Linked DNA regions of Prochlorococcus marinus str. AS9601. The protein of the gene in region 1 interacts with the protein of each later gene in a pairwise test. Links are inferred from orthologs where the notes say so. Each region holds a gene or a part of one and is shown on either strand. Other genes may lie near its edges.

Region 1 (7,378 bases):
TAATTCTAAAATATTTTCGTGAAAATCTATTAAGCTAGGTCTATGTCCAACACTTATTAGAGAAAGTTCTCGTTCCTTTAGTAAACTATATAGTTTTTTTTCAGTATTAATATCTAAAGCACTTGTTGCTTCATCTAGTACTGCAAATCTTGGAGAATTTAGTAAGAGTCTTGCAAAAGCCAATCTTTGTTGCTCACCTAAGGAAAGAATTCGTGGCCAATCTTGTTTGATATCAAGATTAGGATACCGATCCACTAAGGTTTTTAAATTTACTTCATGAAGTACAGAAGTAAGATGTTCATCACTAAATTTATTAACTTCTGTGGGATAACATAATTGTTCCCTTAAAGAACCAAGTAACATGTATGGTTTTTGAGGTATGAATAATAATTCCCCAATTTTTGGTTTTTTAATTACTCCCTGATCGGGTTCCCATAAACCACTAATCATTCTTAGTAAAGATGTTTTACCGCACCCAGATGGTCCTACTACCAAAAGTGATTGATTATTGTCGATGCTCAAATTTAAATTTTTAATTATTGTTTTATTTGATCCTGGTGGGCAAAGGTCAGCATTATTAATAAGAATTGAGGGGTAATCTGAAATAACGTTTTGATTAAGTGTTGGGTTGGTTTTGCTAATGGATTCAACTTTTGATTGGAATCCTTCTAATCTGCCAATACCAGCAGTAAATTTTGCAAGTTCTTCGATTTGATTAACAATGAAAAATAACGAACCTTCAACCATTCCAAATGCAAAGCTTGCTTGAATAAAGCGTCCATAATCAATATCACCTTTAAAGTAAGGGATTGCCATTATTAAATATGGAAAGAAATTTCCTGCATAATTAATGGATCTTCTCATGACGTCTATTATTACTCTCCATATAATCAGTAAATTAAAGTTTCTCACCACTTCTCCTAAGCGTCTTTCAGTTTCACTTCGCTCAGGATTCTCCCCAGAATAAAAGGCTATTGATTCAGCATTATCTCGAATATGTACTAAGCCATATCGAAAATCTGCTTCATATCTGAGTTGATCAAAGTCAATCTTTACAAGATTTTTTCCAGCAATTAAGAGGATAGAAGTTGCAAATGCGGCGTAACCAAATAAAGAAAAAGTAAGTGTTGTACTAATACTCCATAAAATAAGAATATTAAGTGAAAATGTTAGTAGGGCATCAAAAATACCTAATGTGAAAGAGAGACTTTGCCCGGTAAAAGCTCGGGTATCATCTGTGATTCTTTGATCGGGATTATCTACATCGGTTTGTTCTTCATCATTGGGATTTAACTGGTAATAAGCTTTATTAGTCATATAATCTTTGACTAGACTTTTTGAAAGCCATTCTCTCCAAATTATTCCTAACTTATATGTAAAAAATATTTGGGAAACCCGTATTGGTAAGGCCACAGCGAAACAACAAGCGTAAATTCCCAATATCCGATAAAATCCATCTTCTTGTTTTTCTACCAAAGCATTTGTTAAATCTCTTGCAATGAATCCAATACCTGCGTTTATTCCGTTTACAGCTAAAAGCATTAATACAATTATCGCAAGGAATAACCAATGTAACCATCTACGGTTTTTTAATTGACGTCTTAAGCTAAAAAAGCTTCCTGATCCAATTAGAAATAATGCAGAGAAAAGCAATCCCCAACTCCCAGCCCAAATTGAATTGACAGTACTTACTACACCTCCGAAATACTTTTCAAGAAAAATTGGTTGAAAGCTTTCAAAAAAACTTATTATTCCTGTAAGACCCACAAGTACTACTCCACCCACACAAAATAAAAGAGAAATCAAAAGCCATATGAACTGGAATCCATTACATTGATCTATGGGAAGAAAAAATGGCTGAGATAGCTTCCTTAATTTTTGTAATTGCAAGATAAATTTGGATTTATTATTAACTACTGTTTTCATTACTCAAAAGTTTTATAGGATAAATTATAACTTTTAGAAGTCTATTGACCAAAGCCAATAAAGGAAAGTGCCCAGTCAGGTAAATTCAAGTAATTCAAGATTGTTGCATCAAATTCATGAATTTTTGGAAAAGATTTATCTAATGCCCACCATAGTAAAAAAGGTAAATTAAATAAAATTTGTAATTGCCATTTATAAGTTAAAACTCTCCAAATTTTAATTAACTTAGTTTTGAGTGAATTGTCTAGCTCTTCCCAATTTTTTGAGATTAAATTGAATAAATTTTTGGATTCTGTATTTAGGGAATCTGGGGTATTCATTTTGTTTTTACTTATTTATAACCCATTAACATTTCTTTCGAGAGTTTTAACCTGGAGGCCAATTCATTTTTCTTCCAGATAAAAAATGAATATGTAAATGAAAAACTGTTTGTCCTGATTCTGCTCCAGTATTAATTACTGTTCTCCAATTAGTTAAATTTTTTGATTTAGCTATTTTGCTACCCACATAAAGTAAATGCCCTAATAAATTTACATCCTCTTCAATACAATCTAATAAACTTATAATTGGCTTTTTTGGAATCACTAAAAAATGAACTGGTGCTTGTGCCTGGATATCATTAAAAGCAATACAAAACTTATCTTCATAAAGCTTATCGCAGGGTATTTCTTCATTAATGATTTTTTGAAATATTGTTGTTTCAGTCATTAAATTAATTAATTGAGATAACGTCTTTTTCGTTAAACCCTTCTTTTAAAAGTTCTTTGTTCAAATCATCTTTTGATGTAACTCTATCTACAAATAATATTCCATTTAAGTGATCCATTTCGTGTTGAATACACCTCGCCAGAAGTCCATCTGCTTTCATTTTACGTGGTCGTCCCATTTCATCTCTAAATTTTAATTTTATAGTTGATGGTCTCACTACATTTAAATAGACACCAGGTATACTCAAGCAGCCTTCTTCGTATGAATTAAGGGTTGTTCCAAAGTCTGTAATTTCTGGATTGATTAATATTAAAGGTTCTGCTGCTGAATCTTCAAAATTTACGTCTATGACAAGAAGCTCTTTGTTGATTCCAATTTGAGGTGCAGCAAGTCCAATTCCTTTAGCTGCATACATGCTTTGAAGCATTTCTCTTGCAAGTTTTCTAATCGATTCATCAACCTTAGTTATTCTTTTGGAATTTTGTCTCAATACATCATCACCAAGTTTATAAATGTCTAGAAATGGCTTACCTGATTGTTCTTTTGCAATTTTTTCTGCGTTTCCATTTGTTCTTGACTTTTTTGCAAGTTGTGAAAAATGGTTTGCCACGTTAAAAAAAAAGGTTTTTACTTAAGAGTTTAGCTATAAAAATACTAGCACTTTAATTTGCATTCTTTATAGTTTTTTTAAATGAGTAATGATGATCAGTTAAAAGTTAGGCAAACTGTATCTAAAAAGAAATCTTTTAAAGAATTAACTATTATTAGGGATATCATTTTTTGGATTGATCTTGTTGGTGAAGGTCAAAATGAAAATGCCATTTTTGCAAGACCATTTAATAAAAAAGAGGCGTTTCCTCAGAAATTAACAAGTAAAAAATATAATATTAAAAATAACTTTCATGGATATGGTGGTAAATCTTATAAATGTATATATTTAAAAAATAATTTTTATTTGATATGGATTGATCAGATTACCAACGCAGTTTGGTTTCAAATTTTTAAAGAGGTTGCATCAAATTATAGAAGTCAAAAAAGATATCTCGATTCAGTTCAAGAACCAAGACAACTATCTAAATCAATTGATGGAAATTTTGATTCTTCGTTTGTTATTTCTCAAAAAAATTTTTTATATGGTATTTGTGAAATAAATAATAGAGATTACTTATTTTCTTTAAACCTAAAAAAAACTAAACAAGATATTTACCGAATAAAAAAATTTAAAAATTTCGCTGGAGAATTATCTTGTAATTCTTCTGTTAGCTTACTTTCTTGGGTCGAGTGGGGTTCTCCATATATGCCTTGGGAGAAAAATGATCTTTTTTTTGCTCAAATTGACTTAGATGGAGAGATAACAAAAATAAAAAAATTCTCAGATAAGCTGATTAATGCCAAAAAAAACGTTTCTTTTTTTCATCCTTATTGGATAAGTGAAACTCTTTTAGTATGTTCTGAAGATAGTTCTGGATGGTGGAACTTATTGTTTTTAGATGCTAGTAAAATTGAGAATATTTTTATTAAAAAAAGAGTAGAGAGAAATTTTGTTGAATATGGAGTACCTCAGTGGGTCTCAGGAATAACATTTTTTTCAGGGGATATAAAAGATTTATTTTGTTTAGCAAAAAAAGAAAATAATTTAGTAGTTGAACAATATAAAGATCTTCAATGCGTTAAAGAATTTTCTACTCCTTTTACCTCAATAAGTGATTTCAGTGTTTTTGAGAAGAAAGTAGTTTTGAAAGGTCATGGATCTGATTTTCTTGGAAATTTACTTGAAATTGATTTTAAAAAGGAAGTTTTATCAAATGTTTTTGAGGAAATAAATGCTGAATATATAAAAGTTTGTTCAAAACCTGAAACATTTTGGTTTAAAGGTTTTGAAGCTCAATCTACTCATTCTTTTCTTTATAGGCCGCTCGTAGAAAATTTTAGAAAGCCACCGCTCCTTGTTAGAGCACATAGCGGACCAACTTCATGTTTTGATGGATCATATAATTCTGAGGTTCAATATTGGACTTCGAAGGGATTTTTTGTTGCTGAAGTTAATTATGGAGGATCATCAGGATTTGGCAAAGCATATATAGAGAGGTTGAATTGTAAATGGGGTATTGTTGATTCTTATGATTGCAAAGCACTAGCTCTTGAATTGATTAAATCAAATCAAGTTGATAGTGAAAAAGTAGTAATTTTTGGGAATAGTGCTGGTGGGTTAACTGCCCTGAATTGTTTATTATATGGGTCTATTTTTACAGCAGCAATTTGTAAATATCCTGTTATTGATTTGAAGGATATGCATTACAACACTCATAGGTTTGAAAAAGATTATTTAAATTCTTTGGTAGGAATTTATGCACAAAATCATGATGATTATATAAATAGATCACCGATAAATCATATTAACAAAATAAAAAAACCTATCTTATTGTTTCATGGAAAAAAAGATAAAGTAATTTCTTATAAACAAACTTTTAAAATCCAGGAAATTTTGATTCAGAATAATAAATATTCAGAAGTTATTTTTTTTGATAATGAGGGGCACGGTTTTAGAAATATTGAAAATAAAGAAATAGTAATGCAAAAATCTATGGAATTTTTAAAAAATGCTTTGAATATTTAAGAATTGATTTTTAGAAAATCAATAGTATCTTTTAATTTTTCAAGAAATATATCAATTTCCTCCTTATTGGTTGTGAAATTCATACTGATTCTAGCTGTTGATTTAATTCCGATGTATCTGTGAAGAGGTTGACAGCAATGGTGACCACTTCTGATGCAAATTCCTTTTGAATCAAGAATTTCAGCAATATCATTTGAATGTATATTTTTTATATAAAAGGTGGCAAGTGAGGCTCTGTCTGGATCTATCTCCGGCGGTGGACCTATAATTTCAATATTTTCTATTTGATTTAATTTTTCAAATAAATATTTAGTAATAGTCTTTTCATATTCATTAATTTCATTTAATCCTATAGTGTTTATATAATTAATTGCTTCCGCAAGGCCTATTGCTTCTGCAATGGCTGGAGTTCCAGCTTCGAATTTATGTGGGAGATCAGCCCAGGTACTTGTCTCTTCAAAGACATCTTGAATCATTTCGCCACCTCCAAAGAAAGGAGGAATTTTTTCAAGAATTTCTTGTCTTGACCAGAGGAAACCAATTCCTGTAGGACCGCAAAGTTTATGTCCTGATCCCGCTAAAAAATCAATATCAAGATCTATTACATCTAGTTTTTGATGCGCCAAACTTTGACATGCATCTATTAATACTAGAGAACCTTTTTGTTTAGCTAATTTAGTTATCTCTTTGATTGGATTACAGCAACCTAGAGTATTACTTACATGTACTAGGCTAACAAGCTTTGTTCTAGAGGTTAGTTTTGACTTAAAATCGTCTAAATCTAATTGCCCATTTTTATCGATGCCTATAAATTTTAATTTACACTTATTTTTCGCTGCAACCATTTGCCATGGAACAATATTGCTATGATGCTCCATTATTGATAGAAGAATTTCATCGTTTTCTCCTAATGAATATTCGCCCCATGATCTAGCTGCTAGATTTATTGCTTCAGTAGCATTTCTTGTGAAAATAATTTCTTTTGGCGAATTTGCTTTGATGTATTTACTAATTGAAAATCTTGCATTTTCAAATTCTTCTGTCGCTTTAGCACTTAATTGATGAGCTCCTCTATGTACATTGGCATTAAAATTTCTATAATATTCATCAATTTTTTTCAAGACTTGAATTGGTTTTTGCGTGGTTGCAGCATGGTCTAAATAAATGATTTGCTCATTATTTTTTATGTTGTTATTTAAAAGAGGAAAGTCTTTCTTAGTTATTTCAGGAAAATTTTGAATCGTTTCCATTATTTTTCATTTAAAAGTTTATCAAGCAAATCCCATCTATCTTTTGAAACGGGAATAAATGAAATTATTTCTTGAAAGTATGAACTTAATTGTAGTTTACTTGCTTCTGGTAATGTGATCCCTCTTGATCTCATATAAAAAAGTTCATCTTCATTTAATTGCGATATTGTAGCTCCATGTTTGCATTTGACGTCATCAGCAATTATTTCTAATTGAGGTTTGGTATCTATTTGTGCGAGATTTGATAAAAGTAAATTCCTACTTAATTGAGAAGCATCAGTTTTCTGGGCAATTTTAGGAACTATTATTGAACCTTCAAATATTGCATGAGATTCATCGTCAGCAAGTGATTTGTTGATTTGATCTAGAAATCCATTTGGGCCATTAAAGTCTATTTTTGTATAAGTAGAAATTTGTTCGTCTTTTTTTGTTATTTGCATACCTTTAATATTGGTTTTAGCGTTTCCTTCAGATTGTGTAATACGAATTTCAAATCTTGCATAATTAAATTTGAAATGTAAAGATCCTAAATTGTATTCGCTATTTTTTCGTTGAATTACATTGAGAGAATTTAATAGATTTGATTTGTTTTCACCGTAAGAAACAACACCATGATTTACGGAACTATTTTCTTCTAAACAAAAGAACGTTGATTGAGATAATGAAGAGTTGTCTTTACCAAGATTTACTTGTAATAAATCAATATCACAATCCTTTTCTATAAATATTACCAGGGTTTTTGCGTTTAAAGAGTTACTTGATGAGTGACTAAAAATTTCAATAGGAGGAATTTCTGATCCACTTATTTTTAATCCCAAGGTATTTTTTGTACAGTTTAAAGACAGGTTTAGTAAGTCACTCCAATTTTCGTTGTGAT
Region 2 (7,353 bases), 1.5 Mb from region 1 along the record:
GGTCTACTATTTTTTTTGTATCAACTTTGTTTTGATCTGAATTGGTGGTAAAACCTATAGAGTGTTTACCCATACGCTTTTGAACGATATCCTCTAAACCTATAAAAGCTCCCCCACAAATAAATAGTATTTGACTCGTATCAATTTGGATACAGTCATGATACGGATGTTTTCTTCCGCCTTGTGGTGGCACATTAGCAATTGTTCCTTCAAGCATTTTTAATAAAGCTTGCTGTACTCCTTCACCAGAGACATCTCTAGTAATTGAGGGATTCTCGCTTTTTCTTGCAATTTTATCTATTTCATCAATATAAATAATTCCTTTTTGAGCTAGTTCTACATTCATTTCTGATTTCTGTAGAAGTCTTAAAAGTATGTTTTCAACATCCTCCCCAACATATCCAGCTTCTGTCAAAGTCGTTGCATCAGCTACTGCAAAAGGAACATCTAAAAACTCTGCTAAAGTTTGCGCCAATAATGTTTTTCCACTTCCAGTAGGGCCGATGAGTAAAATATTTGATTTTTGTAATTTAGTTGCTTGTGAATCTGTTGCATTGTTATTTTTACTATCTTCTTTAACTTTCCAAGCTAATCGCTTGTAGTGATTGTATACGGCGACTGATAATATTTTTTTTGCGGATTCTTGTCCAACAACTTGATTATCTAGAAAACTTTTAATTTCTAATGGCTTAGGAATTGAGGTTAATTCTAAAGGAACAGATTTTTTTGGATTATCAGTTGGTAATTTCTTTTTTACTTGCGGAGGGTTGTTTGTGTTCGCTTGATTATCAAGTAGTTCTTCATCGAGAATTTCATTACAAAGATCTATGCACTCATCACAGATATAAACCCCAGGACCAGCTATAAGCTTTCTTACTTGGTCTTGTGATTTACCGCAAAATGAACATTTAAGATGGGCGTCGAATTTAGCCATCGATAATAAGTTTTTAAAAGTGAAAGGTGTTAAATATTCCCTATTCACTAGGATTGCTTATAAATATCGATTCGTCATCTTATTCTTAAAAAATCAGAACCCCTTGTCACTTTTTGATAACTTTATCAATTAATCCATATTCGACTGCTTCTGAGGGAGATAAAAAATAATCTCTTTCTGTGTCTTCATTAATTTTTTCTAAAGGTTGACCAGTATGTTCTGCTAAAAGCGAATTTAATGTTTTCTTGAGAAAAAGTATTTCTTTAGCTTGTATTTCAATCTCTACTGCTTGACCTTGTGCACCTCCTAGAGGTTGATGAATCATAATCCTAGAATTAGGTAAAGCCAATCTTTTCCCCTTTGCTCCTCCAGAAAGAAGAAATGCCCCCATACTTGCCGCTACTCCAAAGCATATTGTCACTACATCAGGGGATATTTGCTGCATAGTATCGTATATTGCCATTCCTGCAGTTACTGAGCCACCAGGAGAATTGATATATATTTGTATGTCTTTTTCGGGATCTTCCGCTTCAAGAAATAATAATTGTGCAACAAGTGAATCAGATACTTGATCATTAATTCCAGTACCTAAAAAAATTATTCTCTCCCTTAATAGTCTTGAATAAATATCAAAAGCTCTTTCTCCTCTACCTGATTGTTCTATAACAGTAGGAACAGCAGCAATGGTTTTATTGTTACTTTCGTAAGAACTTATTGAGCTTTGGATTAAATGTTTTTTTTCTGAGTTCACAAAATAGTTTTCGTCTTATAAATAATTTAAGGGGTTTTTGTCTAATTAGTAGGAAATTTCATAAATTATTTTTTTTCTTTTTTATTTTGAGTTTTTGTAGTTTTTGTAGTTTTTGACGCAGTTTTTGTGGCTTTTGTTGTTTTTGAGGTTTTTGTAGCTTTAGAAGTTTTTGTAGTTTTTTCTTTTACTTCAGAATTTTCTTCAAGCCAAATGATTAATTTTTCTTTGAGTAAATCGTTAGTTAATACTTCTGTTAGTTTTTTAATATCTATTTGTTTTGAAGATTGAGAGATTGCATCTTCATAATCTTTCATTTTTGAATCAATTTCATCTTGCTCAACTTTTATGTTTTCAGTTTCAGCTAATGCTTTTAAAGCTAAATTTCTTTGAACATTTTTTTCAGCTTGAGGCCTTGTGGAATCTGCTAATGACTTAACTAATTCTGGAGTGAAAGTAGATTTAACATCAAGACCTTGTTGAGCGAATCTTTGAGCGGTTTGTTCAATATTATTCCTCACTTCTATATCAATCATAGATTTTGGAATTTCAGCAACCAATTCGTTTGTTAAGGCATCTAATAAAGCTTCAATTTTGATATCTTTTTGAGTTTTTTCAAAATTGTCTTTAAGTTGCTTTTCAATATCTTTCTTTAACTCTTTTAATGATTCTTTGTTGCCAGACTGTTTTGCAAAATCGTCATTAAGTTCAGGCAATTCTTTTTCCTTAAGATCCTTAAGATTTACTTCAAAAATTGCTTCTTTGCCTCTTGAATCCTCATGAGAATAATCATCAGGAAATTTAAGGTTAAGTGTTTTAGTATCACCAATTTTCATCTTTACGATTCCCTCAACGAAACCGGGAATCATTTTGTTCTTTTCTAACTCAAGATCCATTGATTCACTTGTTCCACCATCAATCTCTTTACCAGAATCTTTATATTTTCCTTTGAAACTAACTACAGCAATATCTCCTAATTTTGCTGCTCTATTGGTAACTGGAATAATGTTTGCAAACTGATTTCTAGATTTTTCTAGCGCTTCATCTATTGACTTAGGATCAAACTTTGTCTTTGATATTTCAACACTAAGTCCTTTGGATTTTTTAAGTTTTAATTCTGGGGCAACATCAGTTTGAAGAGTAACCTTAAGTGATTTTTCAGGACTAAACTTTGCAAGTAAAGATTCAAATCCATCCACCAATTCTGGCTCACTTAGTGGCTCTATAGATTTTATTTTTAACGCTTCTTGCCATGATTTATCAATAATTTTTTCCAGAGCAGAAGCATGTAATTGTGTGATGCCAATTCTTTGGATTAAGACTTGTTTAGGAATCTTACCAAGTCTAAATCCCGGAATTTTAGCTGAACGACTGATAGAATTGATTGTTTCATTTACACACGTTTTGCATGTCTCAGATGGTATTTCTAATTCGAATGAAATTCTACTTTGAGGCAGAGGAGTTGTTTTGACTATTAGTGCATCTTTAGCCATGTTTTTCTAAGTTATTACTTTGAACCGAATCTTAATTATTTCACATTATGTGATTTCCTTGAAAGTTAATTTTTTGATAAAGTAAAAAAAATAGTCAATCTATTCATAAAAATCATTTTAAAGTGTGAGACAATTTCCTTATTTGCCTAATAGGCCATTAAAAGTTGCTGTTTTAGGTTCTTCAGGTGCTGTGGGATCTGAATTGCTAAAAATTCTTGAACAACGTGATTTCCCAATATCAGAATTGGTCTTGCTTTCATCAGAGCGGTCAGAAGGAAAAAAAATTATTTGGAAAGGTGAAGAACTAGTTACAAAAAAAACAACTAAGGAAGAATTTAAGAATCTTGATCTAGTTTTGGCGTCAGCTGGCGGAAGTATTTCAAAAAAGTGGTTATCTACCATTATTGATCAAAATGCTTTACTGATAGATAATTCAAGTGCTTTCAGATTAGATAAGAACGTTCCTCTTATAGTCCCTGAAGTTAATGCTAGTGACGTACTTAATCATGATGGGGTAATAGCCAATCCAAACTGCACTACCATTTTGTTGACATTAGTTTTAGCTCCATTAAACAAACTTTCTACTATTCAAAGAGTTATTGTCTCAACATATCAATCTGTCAGTGGTGCAGGCCAACTGGCGATGGAGGAACTAAAACTTTTAACTGAAAAATATCTTCAAGGAAATCCTCAAAAAAGTGAAGTTTTGCCATACTCCCTTGCTTTTAATTTGTTTTTACATAATTCTCCTATGCTTTCAAATAATTACTGCGAAGAAGAGATGAAAATGGTTAATGAGACAAGGAAAATATTAAATATTGCTGATTTAAAGCTCTCTGCTACATGTGTTCGAGTCCCAGTTCTAAGAGCACATTCTGAATCGATCAACATTGAATTTGCCGATGTAGTTGAGCCTAAAGAAGCTCTTGAAGAATTAAAAAAATCTCCTGGAATTGAAATTATTGAGGATTACAAAAATAATAGATTTCCTATGCCAAATGACGTTATGGGAAGGGATAATATTGCTGTTGGCAGGCTAAGAACTGATATAAGTCATCCTCATGGATTAGAATTATGGTTATGTGGAGATCAAATAAGAAAAGGAGCAGCTCTGAATGCTGTTCAAATAGCTGAGTTATTAATTCCAAAAAAATGATTACAGACAAAACTGAGTGTAATAATCCATTATTTGGAAGAATATTGACTGCAATGGTTACTCCATTCACTGAGAATGGAGATGTAGATTATGAACTAGCTATAAAACTTTCAAATTATCTTTTTGAGAACGGTTCCGATGGAATTGTGTTGTGCGGTACTACTGGAGAATCTCCGACTCTTTCATGGGCGGAGCAGCATGATTTATTTATTGCGGTAAAAGGATCTTTGGATGCAAGCTGTAAAGTAATAGTTGGCACTGGTAGCAATTGTACAAGCGAAGCTGTGGAAGCTACAAAAAAAGCTTACGACTCTGGTGCCGACGGTGCTTTGGTCGTTGTTCCTTATTACAATAAGCCGCCTCAAGAAGGTCTTTATAAACATTTCAGTTCTATTGCTAAATCTGCAAAGGATTTGCCTCTTATGCTCTACAACATTCCTGGCAGGACTGGATGCAATTTATTACCTGATACTGTGAAGAAACTTATGGATTTCTCAAATATTCTCAGTATTAAAGCTGCAAGCGGTAGAATAGAAGAAGTAACAGAATTAAGAGCTATTTGTGGCTCCGAACTCTCTGTATATAGTGGCGACGATTCATTGTTGCTTCCAATGTTATCGGTAGGTGCTGTAGGAGTAGTAAGTGTTGCAAGTCATTTAGTTGGATTGCAATTGAAAGAGATGATTCATTCTTTTCAAAGTGGAAAGGTTTCCAATGCTCTTGCTATTCATGAAAAACTTCAGCCTCTTTTCAAAGCACTCTTTATGACTACTAATCCAATCCCAATTAAAGCTGCTTTGGAGCTCTCGGGATGGGATGTAGGTAATCCTAGAAGTCCTTTGTCACCTTTAAACAATGACATGAAAAAGCAACTATCTTTTATCCTGAATTCCCTATAATAGGGATTATATTTAACTTGATAATTAAATTTAAATAAACCTTATTTGATTACAAGCAGGCCTTCATAAATTTCAAAATTATGCAATCAAGTACAAATTCAACTGTAAATAGATCTACTCATGATTCATCTAGATCTAAAAGTAATACTCCAGCTCTACGAGTAATACCTCTTGGAGGATTACATGAAATAGGAAAAAACACTTGCGTTTTTGAATATGGCGATGAATTAATGCTTGTTGATGCTGGCCTAGCTTTCCCATCTGATGGTATGCATGGCGTAAACGTTGTTATGCCTGATACAACTTTTTTAAAAGAAAATCAAAGAAGAATAAAAGGAATGATTGTCACTCACGGTCATGAAGATCACATTGGTGGTATTTCTCATCATCTAAAGCATTTTAATATTCCCATTATTTATGGCCCAAGATTGGCAATGTCAATGCTTAGAGGAAAAATGGAGGAAGCAGGGGTATCTGATAGAACAACTATACAGACAGTAAATCCAAGAGATGTTGTAAAAGTAGGACAACATTTTTCTGTTGAATTTATTCGAAATACCCATTCTATTTGCGATAGTTTTTCTTTAGCAGTTACAACACCTGTTGGCACAATTATTTTTACAGGAGATTTTAAGTTTGACCATATGCCAGTAGATGGAGAGCAATTTGATATTGAAAGAATGGTGCATTATGGAGAGAAGGGAGTTTTATGTATGTTCAGTGATTCGACTAATGCCGAAGTTCCAGGTTTTTGTCCTTCTGAGAAGACTATCTACCCCTCTTTAGAAAAACATATTGCAGAGGCAAAAGAACGAGTTATCCTTACTACTTTTGCTAGTTCTGTGCATAGAGTGACCATGATCTTAGAATTGGCCATGAAACATGGAAGAAAGGTCGGTTTGTTAGGTAGATCGATGATTAATGTTATTGCTAAGGCAAGAGATATTGGTTATATGAAATGCCCAGATGATTTGTTCGTTCCTATCAAGCAAATTAGAGATTTGCCAGATAGGGAGACCTTATTATTGATGACCGGTAGTCAAGGAGAACCCCTAGCAGCATTAAGCAGAATCTCTCGTGGTGAACATCAGCATGTTCGTCTCAAGACTACTGATACTGTAATATTTTCAGCCAGCCCAATTCCTGGTAATACTATTTCTGTTGTTAATACAATAGATAGATTAATGAAACTCGGAGCAAAGGTTGTTTATGGAAAGGGTGAGAATATTCATGTTTCTGGTCATGGTTTTCAAGAAGATCAAAAGTTAATGTTGGCACTCGCAAAACCTAAGTTTTTTGTTCCTGTTCATGGAGAACATAGAATGCTTGTTTGTCATGGGAAGAGTGCACAAACTATGGGGGTTCCAAAAGAAAATATCTTAATTATTGAAAATGGAGATGTAGTTGAGCTAACACCTAATTCTATTCAAAAGGGTGATCCTGTAAAAGCTGGTGTTGAACTACTTGATAACTCACGAAATGGGATAGTAGATGCTCGAGTATTAAAGGAAAGGCAGCAATTAGCTGGGGATGGTGTAGTAACTGTTTTAGCTCCTATTAGTACAGATGGGAAGATGGTTGCGCCTCCCAGAGTTAATTTAAGAGGAGTTGTTACTACTGCAGAGCCAAGAAAAATGTCTATGTGGACAGAACGAGAAATAAGTTGGGTCTTAGAAAATAGATGGAAACAATTATCCAGACAAACTGGGCCGAATAATTTTGAGGTAGATTGGATTGGTGTACAAAGAGAAATTGAAAATGGTTTATCGAGAAGAATGAGAAGAGAATTACAAGTTGAACCACTTATTTTGTGTTTAGTTCAACCTGCTCCAAGTGGAACTCGTGCTTATATTCCAAAGATTACCGAAGAGCAAAATTTCTCCAATAGAAATAGAAATAATAATAATTTCCATAAGAAATCAAACAATAATAATCATCCCAATAGTTCAAATAACCCACAAAATACCCAAAAAAGTCCAAAAGTATCACAGAATCCATCAGCTGAGACTGCTACAGAAGATTCATTTGAAGGTAGAACAAGAAGAAGAAGATCTGCTGTTACATCTTAACTTTTTTCAAAATTTATATAGTTTTTATCCCAAACAATTTTTAAAAACTCTTGC

The links.
Region 2: the proteins of def (region 1) and A9601_RS17900 interact in binary tests that used the Escherichia coli proteins (3 or more experiments, as listed by UniProt). The link is inferred for Prochlorococcus marinus str. AS9601 from one-to-one orthologs.

The regions. Positions count from the first base shown.
Region 1 is NC_008816.1:80,355-87,732, forward strand. What follows is about bases 1,442-4,359. They hold def (peptide deformylase), read right to left. Parts: upstream 3,245-4,359; coding sequence 2,639-3,244; downstream 1,442-2,638. Other genes in these bases: A9601_RS09485 (ABC transporter ATP-binding protein/permease), read right to left, coding at 1,442-1,926; A9601_RS09490 (hypothetical protein), read right to left, coding at 1,968-2,246; A9601_RS09495 (histidine triad nucleotide-binding protein), read right to left, coding at 2,293-2,634; A9601_RS09505 (alpha/beta hydrolase family protein), read left to right, coding at 3,326-4,359. Also shown: more of A9601_RS09485, read right to left, coding at 1-1,441; more of A9601_RS09505, read left to right, coding at 4,360-5,251; A9601_RS09510 (aminotransferase class V-fold PLP-dependent enzyme), read right to left, coding at 5,248-6,501; A9601_RS09515 (SufD family Fe-S cluster assembly protein), read right to left, coding at 6,501-7,378. UniProt on the Escherichia coli protein: Removes the formyl group from the N-terminal Met of newly synthesized proteins. Requires at least a dipeptide for an efficient rate of reaction. N-terminal L-methionine is a prerequisite for activity but the enzyme has broad specificity at other positions.
Region 2 is NC_008816.1:1,593,846-1,601,198, reverse strand. Bases 2,423-5,315 are described here. They hold A9601_RS17900 (aspartate-semialdehyde dehydrogenase), read left to right. Parts: upstream 2,423-3,299; coding sequence 3,300-4,331; downstream 4,332-5,315. Other genes in these bases: A9601_RS17890 (ribonuclease J), read left to right, coding at 5,311-5,315; dapA (4-hydroxy-tetrahydrodipicolinate synthase), read left to right, coding at 4,328-5,230; tig (trigger factor), read right to left, coding at 2,423-3,175. In the rest of the region: ATP-dependent protease ATP-binding subunit ClpX, read right to left, coding at 1-934; ATP-dependent Clp endopeptidase proteolytic subunit ClpP, read right to left, coding at 1,041-1,685; more of tig, read right to left, coding at 1,751-2,422; more of A9601_RS17890, read left to right, coding at 5,316-7,299; tRNA lysidine(34) synthetase TilS, read right to left, coding at 7,296-7,353.